2 regions of the Microbacterium natoriense genome follow, and region 2 is predicted to be linked to the other one. Evidence: predicted binding sites of a transcription regulator. Region 2 holds the regulator's gene; the other holds the start of a gene.

Region 1 (7,484 bases), 910 kb from region 2:
CGACGAGCAAGCTGACCCGAGAGCCGTCGCTTGGCCGTCTCCTGGTCGAGCCGGGCGAGCGAGCGCATCTTGGACCTGGCGAACTCGAGGGCACGTTCGACGTCGTCATCCGGAAGATCGTCGAGAGCCGCATCGATCACATCGCGCGCGATGCCGCGCTGCGTCAGGAGACGGGACAGGGCGACTCTCCCCTGGCCCTTCCGCTCGACGCCCGAGGTGATGAGGTGGCCAGCGAGGACGGCGTCGTCGAGGTAGCCGCGGCGGCAGAAGTCGTCGATGACGTCGTCGATCTGCGCCGAGTCGAGCCTCTGCTCACCGGCTTCGTATCCCCTCAGCACCAGGCGCGCCTCAGAGACGGACAGCGAACGAGTTCGCAGCCGTCGGACGAGGACCTCTTCCGCGGCCTTTCTGACCTGCTCAGGGTCGGCACCTCCGTCGGGGGCGGCATCGCGCTCGCGCGTCTCGTGAGATGTCAGAGCGCGCAGCCGCGGTGCGGCTCGACCGGCCGCACCTCGCGCCGGATGCCGTTCGCTCGGCGTCCCGGCATCTGCGGGCCGGTCGTCTCCGAGCGTCGGCGACGACCATGTGGAGCGCCAGAGCTGTTCCTCTTCGGCGGGACGGGGGACGACGCCCGCGGCGCCATCCCCCTCACCCTCAGACCCATGGTTCTTCCGTGCCCCGCCGAAGAGCGGGATGACAGGAGCAAGCGACTCATCGTCGGCAGTCATGACTCACCCCGGTTGCTGAGCGACGTCGAAGCACGGTTGCTGAGCGACGTCGAAGCACGGTTGCTGAGCGACGCCGAAGCATCAGGCCGGGCGGCGCTCGGCAAGTTCATCGGCGGGAGCAGCAGCCGGCGCACCGATGCCGAGCTTCTGCTTGATCTGGGACTCGATGGCCAGCGCGATGTCGGGGTTCTTGAGGAGGAACGATCGCGCGTTCTCCTTGCCCTGCCCCAGCTGGTCACCGTCGTACGTGTACCACGATCCGGACTTCTTGACGATGCCGTGCTCGACACCGAAGTCGATCAGGCTGCCCTCTCGCGAGATGCCGATGCCGTAAAGGATGTCGAATTCGGCCTGCTTGAAGGGCGGCGCCATCTTGTTCTTCACGACCTTGACACGCGTACGGTTTCCCACCGCGTCGGTGCCGTCCTTCAGCGTCTCGATCCGACGGATGTCGAGTCGCACGGACGCGTAGAACTTCAGCGCCTTACCACCGGCTGTGGTCTCAGGCGAGCCGAAGAACACGCCGATCTTCTCGCGCAGCTGGTTGATGAAGATCATCGTGGTGTTGGTCTGGTTCAGTCCGCCGGTGAGCTTGCGGAGGGCCTGCGACATGAGCCTGGCCTGCAGACCCACATGCGAATCGCCCATCTCGCCCTCGATCTCGGCCCGGGGCACGAGCGCTGCGACGGAGTCGATGACGATCAGATCGATGGCTCCGGAGCGCACGAGCATGTCGGCGATCTCGAGCGCCTGCTCACCGGTGTCGGGCTGGGAGACGAGCAGCGCGTCGATGTCGACACCGAGCTTCGCCGCGTAGTCGGGATCGAGCGCGTGCTCGGCGTCGATGAAGGCGGCGATGCCTCCTGCGCGCTGCGCATTGGCAATCGCGTGCAGAGTCAGGGTCGTCTTACCCGACGACTCCGGACCGTAGATCTCGACGATGCGTCCGCGTGGCAGGCCGCCGACGCCGAGAGCGACATCGAGAGCGATGGAACCCGTGGGGATCACGGCGACGGGAGCGCGCTCATCGCTGCCCAGCCGCATGACCGAGCCCTTTCCGAACTGGCGGTCGATCTGTGCGAGTGCGGTCTCGAGGGACTTCTCGCGGTCTGCGGGTGATGGCATGATGTGTTCCTTCTGCTCGCGTGTTGCCGCCTGTAGGCTGTCGCGGCCCACCCCCGGATGGGGAGAACTCTCCGACAAGGCGTATGGCTTCGAGGCCTTGTCTTCACCGTACGAGGAGCCTCGGACATTGCGTCAGGACGCCCACGAACTGGGGATAACACGGCATCAGAACCACTTGTGCAGAAGACTACGCCTTCTCGAACACATCTTCGAGGACATGTCGCATTCGGCGTGTCGAAACACGGATCTCTCGAACAACCGCTTCAGCGCTTGCGAGGTTCCAATCGTCCCGCGCCATGGCGTCGTTCGATCGGCACGTCCATCTCGGCACACAACGCCAGCCAGATCTCTCGGGGTGGCAGACCGTCTGTCAACGCCGCGGCAGCCGTGCGGTCTCCGAGCTGTGTCAGGACCAGGTCGCTGACCAATGAGGACGCGCGCCCCCCGAACTCGACGTCCACGGCGCGGAGGAACTCACTGCGACGCATCGACGAAAGAAGAGCTGATCAGCGCAGCGTGAGCTGAGGCTCGATCGACGCGACGAGATCGTCGGGCACGACATCGGGGAAGACCTGGATGCCCTCGAGCACCGAGATCCGATCGCCGACCTCGCGCATGATGGTGGAGATCGGAACGTCGAGCGCCTCTGCGACCGAAGCGAGGATCTCGCTCGATGCTTCCTTCTGCCCGCGCTCGACCTCACTGAGATAGCCCAGAGCCACGGATGCCTTGCTTGCGACCTGCCGGAGCGTACGCCCCTTCTGCTGACGGAAGTCCCTCAGCACATCGCCGATTTCCTGTCGTACGAGAATCATCGGAACCTCCTCCCAGTTCCCGAGGTCGCCCTCGAAGAGATCGCCAGTCTAATACCTCTTGCTTGCACAGAATCTACCTTGACACCCTGTGGTTTGAATGTGAGCACACTCATGTCAACTTTGATGCAGAGCCATCTATTCCCGTAGCAGTTCGAGCAGCACGGCGAACGCCTCCTGCACCGTCTGCGCACGGATCTGCGCACGATCTCCGGAGAACAGGAAGGCCGCCGTTCGCGCACCTTCGGGCGTCACCGCGCCGATGTGCACAGTACCGACCGGCTGACCATCCGGCGAGTCGGGACCGGCGATGCCCGTCGTGGAGACTCCGACATCCGCCCGGCATCCGTCTACGGCCACGGCCGAGCGAACTCCGTCGGCCATCTGCGCGGCCACCAGCGGGTGGACGGGCCCGTGCTCATCGAGCAGATCCGCGTCGACTCCCAACAGAGTGTGTTTGACGGGCGTCGCGTACGCCACCACCGCACCCAGGAGAACGGCGGAGGCGCCCGGCACCGAGACGCATTCCGCCGCGACGGCTCCCCCGGTCAGCGACTCGGCGATGCCCAGCGTCCATCCTCGGGAACGCAGTTCCTCGAGGACCTCGGATGCCTCGCTCACGCCTTCGCCCGGGCGCCGCGCACCTGGGCGACGATGTAGTCGATGCCGCTCGCGACGGTGAGCACGAGCACGACGACCATCAGCACGGCCGTGACGAGGGTCCAGGGCTGGAGTCCGATGAGCAGGTGCAGCGGCAGCAGCGCCCAGCCGAGCGCGACCGCCTGCACGGCCGTCTTGAGCTTGCCCATCCAGGCCGCCGCGACCACATGCTCGTTCACGATCATCAGCCGATGGACGGTGATCCCCCACTCGCGCACCAGGATGATCGCGACGATCCACCAGTTCACCTCGCCGAGGATCGCGAGGCCGATGAATCCGGCTCCGGTGAGGAGCTTGTCGGCGATCGGATCCCACAGCTTTCCGAAGTCGCTGACGATGTCGTACTTGCGGGCCAGGTACCCGTCGACCCAATCGGTGGAGATCGCGAGGATGAAAAGGGCGCCGGCCACCCAGCGCAGCACCGGATCGGGCTCGCCGTAGGTGCCTCCGAGCAGCAGCAACACGAAGAAGACCACCGCGAGGGGGATGCGTGCGACCGTGATCGCGTTGGGGAGCTGCCGTGGAATGGCCATCAGTCGCGCCCCGTGAGTCCCCAGGCGTCTTCGTCGCCTTCCGCCTCGACGACCGGAAGCCCGTCGAACTGCGCCTCGACCGGATCCTGCGCGCGGCCGGCCGGTGCCGGCGCGGCCGCCGAAGGCGCAGCCGGCGCGTCATCACCGCGGAGCTTCGCGAGCACCTGCGGCAGCTGCTCGGCGGTCGCCAGCACGTCGCGCGCCTTCGATCCCTCGGACGGGCCCACGATCTCTCGCGATTCGAGCAGATCCATCAGACGGCCCGCCTTGGCGAAGCCGACGCGGAGCTTGCGCTGCAGCATCGATGTGGAACCGAACTGGGACGACACGATGAGCTCGGCGGCTGCGAGCAGCAGCTCGAGGTCGTCTCCGATGTCCTCGTCGACTTCCTTCTTCTTGGCCGGGTCCATCGCCTCCTGCACATCGGACCGGTACTCGGGGCGGGCCTGACGCGTCACGTGCTTGACGACCGCGTCGATCTCCTTCTCGTCGACCCATGCGCCCTGCAGACGGAACGGCTTGGACGAGCCCATCGGAGAGAACAGGGCGTCACCCTGACCGATCAGCTTGTCGGCGCCGGGGCTGTCGAGGATGACACGACTGTCGGTCACGCTGGTCACGGCGAAGGCGAGACGCGAGGGCACGTTGGCCTTGATCAGACCGGTCACGACGTCGACGCTGGGTCGCTGTGTGGCGAGCACGAGGTGGATGCCGGATGCGCGCGCGAGCTGGGTGATTCGGACGATCGAGTCCTCGACGTCACGGGGGGCGACCATCATGAGGTCGGCGAGCTCGTCGACCACGACCAGCAGATACGGGTACGGCTTGAGAACCCGTTCGCTGCCGACGGGAACCTCGACCTCACCGGCACGCACTGCCCGGTTGAAGTCGTCGATGTGGCGGAATCCGAACGACGCGAGGTCGTCGTATCGCATGTCCATCTCTTTCACGACCCACTGCAGAGCCTCTGCGGCCTTCTTCGGGTTCGTGATGATGGGCGTGATCAGGTGAGGAACGCCGGCGTAGCTCGTGAGCTCCACGCGCTTCGGGTCGATCAGCACCATCCGCACGTCGGAGGGACGTGCCCGCATCAGCAGGCTCGTGATCATCGAGTTCACGAAGCTCGATTTTCCCGAGCCGGTCGAACCGGCGACGAGCAGGTGCGGCATCTTCGCGAGGTTGGCGATCACGATGTTGCCACCGACGTCCTTGCCGACGCCGATCGTCATGGGATGCGTGCTCTTCTGCGCGGCCTGGGAACGCAGGACGTCGCCCAGCGCGACCATCTCCTTGTCGGCGTTCGGGATCTCGATGCCGATCGCGCTCTTGCCCGGAATCGGCGAGAGGATGCGCACGTCGTTCGAGGCCACGGCATACGCGAAGTTGTTGCTCAGCTGCAGGATCTTCTCGACCTTGACGCCGTGCCCGACTTCGACCTCGTACTGCGTGACCGTCGGCCCGCGGGAGAACCCGGTGACCTTCGCATCGACCTTGAACTGCGTGAGCACGTTCGTGATCTGCTCGATCACCTTGTCGGTCGCCTCCGAACGCACGACGGGAGGCGGACCCTCCACGAGCAGGTTGGGCGGCGGAAGGATGTACGGCGCCACCGGCGCCTGCGGTCCCCGCTCCCCCGGACCCTCTGTGCCGAAGCCGTCGAGGCCAGGGAGCTCCGGCATCTCACCGGTGTCGGAGTCATCGAGCAGCGCCGTGCTCTGCTGCCCCGCGAGCGCGTCGGTGACCGACCGCACGTCGGACAGCACCTCGGTCGCCGCGTCGTAGGGGTCTTCGACGACCACGGCCTGGTCGTATGCGGGCGTGGGGTCAGCGGTCGTGAGGAGAGCGGTGATGTCATCCGATCCGAGCGTGCCCTCGTCGGGGTCTTCTTCTCGACCGGTCTTGTTGCGCCGCCACCACGGCAGCACATCGGGATCGTCGACCTTGTCGGCCTCGTCGACGACCGCGTCCTTCGCGGGCTTCTCGACGCGCTCGGCGTCGAACATCCAGGCGTACAGGTCTCCCAAGCGCTGACCGATGCGGTTCGGCGGCGTCTTGGTGAGGATCAGGATGCTCAGGCCGGCGAACAGGGCGAGAACGATGTACGCGGGGATCGTCGTCAGATACGTCAGGGGCTGTCCGACCATCCAGCCCGACAGCCCGCCCGCGGCACTGAGGGCGACCATGCCCTGCTTCGGCTGCGGCGTGCCACCCGCGACATGGCAGAACCCGGCCATCGCGATGGCGAAGAGGCCGAACCCGATGCCGATCCGCCCGTTGTCGTTCACCGACGAGGGATGCCGGAAGAGCCATCCCGCGAGCAGCAGGAGCAGAACGGGCATCACGAAGGCGACGCGTCCGACGAGGAGTCCCACGGAGTAGGCGCTGATGTTGCCGGCGATCTCGTTGCCGATGAAGAACCACTCGTTCACGGCTCCGGCGATGGCCAGCAGCACCAGCAGGAACGGGAACCCGTCGCGACGGTCGTCCTTCTCGAGCGTCTCGGGGCCGAACGCGCGGAACATCCCGCCCACGCCGTGCGCGATGCCGTTCCAGGCACGGACGGCGAGAGGTGGCTTGTCGGCCTCGTCGATGTACTTCTTCGGAGCCGCCTGAGCCTTCGGCGCGGTCTGCCGCTTCGGGCGCGACGGTGCGCTCGCCGACGCGCGCGCGGTCTTCGTAGTGCTCCTGGGCATGCTCTCACGTTACGACCAGCAGCCGACAAAGCCCGTAATGACGCGGCTTTCCGGCATCCTTCGGTACCAGCCTCGGATCGCGCGAGCTCTTCAGGACAGCCGGTGCACCATGGTGTCGCGACCTTCGCTCTGCACCGTGGTGACGAAGCCCTCCGAACGGTAGAGATTGCGGGCGAAGTTGTCGTGCTCGACGCTCAGGCTGAGCCGCCGATGTCCCTGCTCGTGCGCGTGGAGCACGAGTCGTCGCAAGAGCGTGCGGCCGACCCCGTGGGCTCGCCAGATCGGCTGCACCCCGATGATGAGCTCGGGCACGGCGGTCTCGACGAATCCGAAGCCGGGGTCGCTGCGGGGCAGCATCCGATACCAGGCGGCGCCCATCTCGTTGCCACCCGCGTCGACGGCGACGAACCCCGCATCCGCCGGGCGCATCCACCCGGAGATGTACCGGCGATGCACAGCGGATGTGAGGATCTCGTGGCGTGCCTGAGGCGCGCGACCCCGCCAGTTCGCCGCCTCGACGACCATGTCGCCGAGGAAGCTGCCGTCGCTCTGCACGGCGGGGGCGGATCGAGAACTGCTCGGTCATGTCCAGAGCCTAGGACGCGCCGGTTACGCCCGAGTGACGCGCGCCTGTGAGTCCTCGGCCGTCGTCACGCCTCGATGACCAGAGGCACGATCATGGGACGACGACGCAGCTTCTGATTCACCCAGCGTCCGATCGTGCGGCGGACGACCTGCGACAGAGCGTGCGTGTCGCGCACTCCGTTGCCGGAGGCGTCCTTCAGCGCTGCGATGATCTTCGGCACGACGTCGTCGAACACCGAGTCGTCCTCCGCGATGCCACGGGCGTGGATCTCCGGTCCCGAGATGATGCGGCCGGTACCGGCATCCACCACGACGATCACAGAGACGAAGCCCTCTTCGCCGAGGATC
Region 2 (7,484 bases):
CGCTCGGTCTCGGCCGCGCCGACTCCGCCATCCCCGAGTCGTTCTCCTTCTACGACCAGGTGCTCGACGCCGCAGTCGCCGTCGGTGCGATCCCCGCACGCTTCGAAGACCTCCGCGCGGCGGACGGCAAGATCGGGCTTCCCGCCTACTTCACGATCGCGCGCGGTGAGGGCGATCGCGCTCCGCTCGAGATGACGAAGTGGTTCGACTCGAACTATCACTACCTGGTGCCCGAGATCGGGCCGGACACGAGCTTCTCGCTCTCCGACGACCGTCTCGTGCGCGACGTCGCCGAGGGCGTCGCCGCCGGCTTCGTGACGCGTCCCGTGATCGTCGGACCCGTCACGCTCCTCGCGCTGGCGAAGGCGGCGGACGGCGCGCCCGACGACTTCGACCCGCTTTCCCGCCTCGACGACCTTCTGCCCGTCTACGTCGAACTCCTCGCGGCCCTGAAGGATGCGGGAGCGGAGTGGGTGCAGCTCGACGAACCGGCGCTCGTGAGCGAGTCGCTGCCCGCGTCCGTCGCCCAGCTGGCGGATGCTGCGGCCCGCGCTCTGGCTGTGCTCGGTGGCTCGTCCGACCGTCCCTCGATCCTGGTCGCAGCTCCCTACGCCGACCTCGGCGAGGTGTTCCCGGTGCTCGCCGCCGCCCCGATCGAGGCGATCGCGGTGGACCTCGTCCGCGGTGGAGTGCCCGCGCAGGTCCCGGGCCTCGAAGGCAAGGCCCTCGTCGGGGGAGCGATCGACGGGCACAACATCTGGCGCGGCGATCTCGCTGCGGCGGCCGACAAGCTCGAGGCGCTGGGCGGACTCGGTGCGGCATCCGTCTCGGCATCCACCTCCACCTCGCTGCTGCACGTGCCGCATGACGTCGACGACGAGACGAAGCTCGACGCGCGCCTGGTCTCATGGCTCGCGTTCGCCGACCAGAAGGTCGCGCAGGTCGTGACCCTCGCTCGCGGCCTCGCCGAAGGACGCAGCGCGATCGCGGCCGAGCTCGACGCGGCATCCGCCGCCCTGGCCGACCGGCTGTCGGCCCCGGGCGTGCGCGACGGCGCCGTGCGCGATCGCGCCCTCACCGACGCCGACTTCTCGCGTGCGTCGTACGAGGAGCGCGAAGCGGCCCAGGAGGCGCTCGGCCTGCCCGCCCTGCCGCTCACCACGATCGGATCGTTCCCGCAGACCGGTGACATCCGCCAGGCACGCGCCCGCTTCACGAAGGGCGAGATCCCCGTGGAGGACTACGAGGAGTTCCTGCGGCGCGAGGTCGCCAGCGTCGTCTCGCTGCAGGAGGATCTCGGTCTCGACGTCCTCGTGCACGGCGAGCCGGAGCGCAACGACATGGTGCAGTACTTCGCCGAGAACCTCGATGGCTTCGACGTCACCGAGAACGGCTGGGTGCAGTCCTACGGTTCCCGCGCGACGCGTCCGTCCATCCTCTGGGGCGACGTCTCGCGTCCGGCGCCCATCACGGTGGGCTGGTCCACGTACGCGCAGTCCCTGACCACCGCGCACATGAAGGGCATGCTCACGGGCCCCGTGACGATCCTCGCCTGGTCGTTCGTCCGCGACGACCAGCCGCTCGCCGAGACGGCCAACCAGGTCGCGCTCGCGCTGCGCGATGAGATCGCCGACCTCGAGGCCGCGGGCATCGCGATCATCCAGGTCGACGAGCCCGCGCTGCGCGAGCTGCTCCCGCTCAAGAAGGCGGACCAGCCCGAGTACCTGCAGTGGTCGGTGGACTCGTTCCGTCTCGCCACGGGTGGAGCCGCCTCGGGCACGCAGGTGCACACGCACCTCTGCTACTCGGAGTTCGGGGTCGTGATCGACGCGATCCGGGCGCTCGACGCCGACGTCACCTCGATCGAGGCGGCACGCAGCCGTATGGAGGTCGTCGCGGACGTCGCCGAGTCGGGCTTCGACCACGGCATCGGGCCCGGCGTGTACGACATCCACTCGCCGCGCGTGCCGAGCGTCGAGGAGGTCGAGGCGCTCCTGCGCCGGGCCGTCGACGAGATCCCGCTGCGTCAGCTCTGGGTGAACCCGGATTGCGGTCTGAAGACCCGCGGATACGACGAGACGGTCGCGTCGCTGCGCAACATCGTCGAGGCGACCCGTCGCGTCCGGGAGGATGTCTCGGTCGCCGTCTGATCGAGGATCGTCGGGACGCAGCAGCGCCGGGAGCCCGTCGAGGACGGATGCCGGCGCTGCCGCGAACAGCAGAAGCCCCCTTCACCTGTGAAGGGGGCTTCTGCGCGTCGGAGACCGTTCAGACGGCGCGGAGCACCGCGACGACCTTGCCGAGGATCGTCGATTCGTCGCCGAGGATCGGTTCGAAGGCGGAGTTCCGGGGGAGCAGCCAGGTGTGACCGTCTCGACGGCGGAGGACCTTGACCGTGGCCTCGCCGTCGAGCATGGCGGCGACGATCTCGCCGTTCTCGGCCGTGTGCTGGGTGCGGACGACGACCCAGTCGCCGTCGCAGATCGCCGCGTCGATCATGGACTCGCCTGACACCTTGAGCATGAACAGGTCGCCCTTGCCCACCAGCTGGCGGGGAAGCGGGAAGATCTCCTCGACCTGCTGATCGGCCGTGATCGGGACTCCGGCTGCGATGCGTCCGACGAGCGGAACCAGGGCGGCATCGCCCACCGGGGTCGCGACGTCGGCGGGGTTCTCGCCGCTCGTGCCTGGCAGATCGATCAGCACCTCCATGGCACGGGTCTTTCCAGGGTCGCGGCGCAGGTAGCCGCTGAGCTCGAGCTGGCCGAGCTGATGGGTGACGCTCGACAGCGACTTGAGGCCGACGGCGTCGCCGATCTCGCGCATGCTCGGCGGATAGCCGTGCCGGCTGATCGAGTTCTGGATCACCTCGAGGATCGCCATCTGCTTGGGGCTCAGGCTCTTGCGGCGACGGGTGCGCGGCGCCTCGGGCTCAGGTGCGGAGTTGTCGCTCATCGTGCTCCTTAGATGCGTGATTCCGGGGCCGCAGTTCGAATGTCGGTGGTCCGTGATGTGGTGTCCGTATCGAAACCGTATCCGAGAAACGGGCCGATCTGGAAGATCTGTTCGAGCGTGTCGGCAGATTCTCGAACCAGGTTTCGAAGAACGCTTGACAGATGTTCGAATTCGAATATAGATTCGGAACGTAGCTTCGCATCCACGGCTCCCGGCCGAGTCCTGAATGCGAACGCTACGCCAACTTCCCCCTCAGGGGGCTTCCCGCAGGGAAGCGACGAGAAGGAGCACGACATGAGCACCATCGCCTTCGGCACCGCGGCAGTTCTTCCGGCACGTCCGGCGACGCGCCTGCGAGTGACGGCGCGTGGTCGCCGTGTGCTCCTGGCTCTCGCGTCGATCCCTCTCGCCGCTGGTATCGCATTCGGCGTCCTCAGCGGCGGCAGCGCTCTGGCCTCGAACGACGCGGTCTCCACGGCGACGTTCGAGACCGTCACGGTCGTGCCCGGTGACTCGCTCTGGTCGATCGCCTCGAAGGTCGCTCCGAATGAGGACCCGCGCGGCGTCATGGACGAGATCAGCGACCTCAACATGCTCGAGGGTTCGACCCTGCAGGTCGGTGACGAGCTCGCGATCCCTGCTCGGTACACGAACTGACCATCGATGTACACGAACTGACCATCGTTCGGTTCTGGGAGCGTCCTTCGGCAGGCTCAGGAACCCAAGGGGCGAAGTGTGTCACCTGGCTCGGTTGCATAGCCGGTGCGTTCTAGCATGGGAAGGGTGACCGCTTCTCTTGACGACCTGCCGCTTCGCGACGACCTCCGGGGGCTGACGCCTTACGGTGCACCGCAGGCTCCCCTCCCGATCGCGCTCAACGTCAACGAGAACACCCATCCGGTGCCGGATGCTGTCGCCAGCGACATCCTCGACGACATCGCGGTCGCGATCCGCGACGTGAACCGCTACCCCGACCGGGAGTTCACGACGCTGCGTGAGGCGTTCGCGTCGTACCTCGGGCACGGTCTGACCTCCGAGCAGATCTGGGCGGGCAACGGATCGAATGAGGTGCTGCAGCACATCCTGCAGGCCTTCGGCGGCCCTGGGCGCACCGCGTTCAGTTTCGCGCCCACCTATTCGATGTATCCGCTGATCGCTCAGGGGACAGGTGCCCGCTGGGTGGCCGGCACCCGCGAGCCGGACTACACGATCACCCCGGACGACGCCGCGGCGCAGGTGCGCGACGCGGATCCCGACGTGATCCTGTTGTGCTCGCCGAACAATCCGACCGGCACGCCGCTCGGGCTCGACGTGGTCGAGGCGGTGTACGACGCGGCTCGTGGCATCGTGATCGTGGACGAGGCCTATCAGGAGTTCGCGCCGCGGGATGCGGCATCCGCTCTCAGCCTGCTCGAGGGGCGTCCGCGCCTCGCCGTCTCGCGGACCATGAGCAAGGCCTTCGCCTTCGCGGGCGCCCGAGTCGGCTATCTCGCCGCCGACCCCGCGTTCATCGACGCACTGAGGCTGGTGCGTCTGCCGTACCACCTGAGTGCGCTCACGCAGGCCGCTGCCGTCGCCGCTCTGCGCAACGCCGACGTGATGCTGGGGATGGTCGACGAGATCGTCGAGCAGCGCGACCGCATCTCGGCCACGCTCGAGGCGCTCGGCTACACCCCCCACGAGTCCTGGTCGAACTTCGTCCTGTTCGGTGGCGTGTCCGATCCGAAGGCGACCTGGCAGGGGCTGTACGACCAGGGCGTGCTCATCCGCGACGTCGGGATCCCCGGGCACCTCCGCGTCACCGCGGGAACCGAGGCGGAGACCACGGCGTTCCTGGACGCTCTCGCCTCGATAGGATCGGCTTCATGAGCACCCCCGCGCCTCGCACCTCTCGTCGTGTCCGCAGCACGTCCGAGTCGACCGTCGAACTCGAGTTGAACCTCGACGGGACGGGCGTCAGTCACATCGACACCTCCGTGCCGTTCTTCGATCACATGCTCACGGCGTTCGCGAAGCACTCGCTCACCGACCTCACCGTGCGCGCGTCCGGCGACACCGACATCGACGCGCACCACACGGTCGAGGACGTCTCGATCGTGCTCGGCCAGGCGATCCGCGAGGCACTCGGCGACAAGTCGGGCATCTCGCGGTACGGCGACGCTCTCGTGCCTCTCGACGAGGCTCTCGCTCAGGCTGTCGTCGACATCTCGGGGCGTCCGTACCTCGTGCACGAAGGCGAGCCGACGGGCTTCGAGTTCCACCTCATCGGCGGCCACTTCACCGGCGCGCTCGTGCGTCACTCTTTCGAAGCCATCACCTTCAACGCCGGTCTCACTGTGCACGTGCGCGTTCTCGGCGGCCGTGACCCGCACCACATCGCGGAAGCGGAGTACAAGGCGTTCGCACGTGCGTTCCGCCAGGCGAAGGCACTCGATCCACTGGTCGACGGCATCCCGTCGACCAAGGGCGCACTGTGAGCACTGCACCGAGAGTCGCCGTCTTCGACTACGAATCCGGCAACGTGCACTCCGCGGTCAAAGCTCTCGTCGCCGCCGGTGCGGATGCCGTGCTCACGCGAGACAAGAAGCTCGCGCTCGAGGCCGATGGTCTCGTCGTGCCCGGCGTCGGTGCCTTCCAGGCCGTCCGCGACGCCCTGTACGCGCACGGCGGTGACGAGATCATCGACCGTCGACTCGCGGGCGGGCGACCGGTGCTCGGCATCTGCGTGGGCATGCAGGTGCTCTTCGCCCACGGGGTCGAGCGGGGGCGTGACACGGAGGGTCTCGGCGAGTGGCCGGGTGCGGTCACCGAGCTCAACGCCCCCGTCCTCCCGCACATGGGCTGGAACACGGTCGAGCCCGGCGATGACAGCGTGCTGTTCCGGGGCATCGAAGACGAGCGCTTCTACTTCGTGCACTCCTATGCCGCGCAGTCGTGGGAGCTCGACGTGATCCCGCCGTTCCCGCAGCCCGTGCTCACATGGACGACGTATGGCGACCCCTTCCTCGCGGCGGTCGAGAACGGACCGCTGTCGGCCACGCAGTTCCACCCGGAGAAGTCGGGGGACGCCGGCATCCAGCTGCTGCGCAACTGGGTCGGAAGCCTCTGATCCCGGTGTTCGACGTCACGCATTTGGGTGAGCGTCGATCGCAGGGGTACCCTCGTTTCTCGTGCCCGCCATGGGCGCCCTCCCACCACTCAAGGACGTCATGAACGACTTCGCACAGTCCCCTTCGCTCACTCTGCTCCCTGCGGTCGACGTCGCCGGCGGCAAGGCCGTCCGTCTCACGCAGGGCGAGGCCGGAAGCGAGACCAGCTATGGCGACCCGCTGGACGCCGCGGGGGAGTGGGTCGCACAGGGTGCGCAGTGGATCCACCTCGTCGACCTCGACGCGGCCTTCGGGCGCGGCAGCAACGCGCCGATCCTGCGCAAGGTCATCAAGCAGTTCAAGAACGTGAACGTCGAACTCTCCGGCGGCATCCGTGACGACGCCACCCTCGAGGCGGCGCTCGAGAGCGGGGCTACACGCATCAACCTCGGCACGGCCGCGTTGGAGAACCCGGAGTGGGCGGCCGACGTGATCGGCCGCTACGGCGAAGCGATCGCGGTCGGCCTCGACGTGCGCGGCACGACGCTCGCCGCTCGTGGCTGGACCAAGGACGGCGGCGACCTCTGGGAGGTCCTGGCCAGGCTCGAGGATGCCGGTTGCAGCCGGTACGTCGTCACCGACGTCACGAAGGACGGAACGCTGCGCGGCCCGAACCTCGAGCTGCTGCGCGAGATGACGTCGCGCACTCCGAAACCCGTCGTCGCCTCCGGCGGCATCGCCAATCTCGATGACATCGTCGCTCTTCGCGAGCTCGTGCCGCTCGGCGTCGAAGGCGCGATCGTCGGCAAGGCTCTCTACGCCGGCGCGTTCACGCTGGCCGAGGCGCTGGATGTCGCAGGAGACTGACCCCCTCTCCTGCGGACCGGAGTCGCACGGCCACGGCATCCCGGCCGGTCAGGGCGGAGCCGGCGATTCTGCGCCTCCAGGCGGGGCCGGCGATTCGGCGCCTCCAGGCGGGGCCGGCGATTCGGCAGGCGTCCCGTGGGAGGGGCGCAGCTTCGAGTCGAACCCGCATGCCGGGGATGACGGATCGGCTGATCCCGCTCTGCTCGACGCCCTGCTGAGGTTCCGGTCGGGTGAGGGGTCGCAGGCCGAGGTCGTCGACGCCTTCCGCTCGGCGCGCGTCCTCATCCCTCTCGTCGCCGAGAAGGGCGACGAAGGCGTCGGGCCCACCGGGCTTGTCGTCGACAAGACCCAGGAATTGTCGATCGTGACCGTCGCCGCTCCTGACGGGCGTCGCGTTCAGCCTGTCTTCTCCTCTGTGCAGGCGATGCAGAGGTGGGATGCGACCGCGCGGCCGATTCCGGTAGAAGCGGTGCGTGCGGCTCTCGCGGCCTCGGCGGAGGACACCGACCTGATCGTTCTGGATCCGACCTCTGAGACCGAGTTCGTGCTCCGCCGTCCTGCCGTCTGGGCGGT

The links. The regulator LexA, encoded in region 2, represses DNA repair genes until DNA is damaged. The targets are predictions, from matches to a motif close to TCGAACANNTGTTCGA.
Region 1: recA (recombinase RecA) is a predicted target of LexA. The motif match lies at 2,051-2,066, and genes of this name have one in related genera.

What each region holds. Positions count from the first base shown of each region.
Region 1 is NZ_JAUSXV010000001.1:2,392,722-2,400,205, reverse strand. Features, by position in the region: gene QFZ53_RS11065 (regulatory protein RecX) at 1-728, opposite strand, end outside; gene recA (recombinase RecA) at 810-1,853, opposite strand; gene QFZ53_RS11055 (DUF3046 domain-containing protein) at 2,117-2,341, opposite strand; gene QFZ53_RS11050 (helix-turn-helix domain-containing protein) at 2,360-2,668, opposite strand; gene QFZ53_RS11045 (CinA family protein) at 2,804-3,286, opposite strand; gene pgsA (CDP-diacylglycerol--glycerol-3-phosphate 3-phosphatidyltransferase) at 3,283-3,858, opposite strand; gene QFZ53_RS11035 (DNA translocase FtsK) at 3,858-6,551, opposite strand; gene QFZ53_RS11030 (GNAT family N-acetyltransferase) at 6,642-7,076, opposite strand; gene QFZ53_RS11025 (ribonuclease J) at 7,202-7,484, opposite strand, start outside.
Region 2 is NZ_JAUSXV010000001.1:3,300,140-3,307,623, reverse strand. Features, by position in the region: gene metE (5-methyltetrahydropteroyltriglutamate--homocysteine S-methyltransferase) at 1-2,150, shown strand, start outside; gene lexA (transcriptional repressor LexA) at 2,269-2,955, opposite strand; gene QFZ53_RS15615 (LysM peptidoglycan-binding domain-containing protein) at 3,250-3,612, shown strand; gene QFZ53_RS15610 (histidinol-phosphate transaminase) at 3,730-4,824, shown strand; gene hisB (imidazoleglycerol-phosphate dehydratase HisB) at 4,821-5,432, shown strand; gene hisH (imidazole glycerol phosphate synthase subunit HisH) at 5,429-6,064, shown strand; gene priA (bifunctional 1-(5-phosphoribosyl)-5-((5-phosphoribosylamino)methylideneamino)imidazole-4-carboxamide isomerase/phosphoribosylanthranilate isomerase PriA) at 6,165-6,911, shown strand; gene QFZ53_RS15590 (SseB family protein) at 6,895-7,484, shown strand, end outside.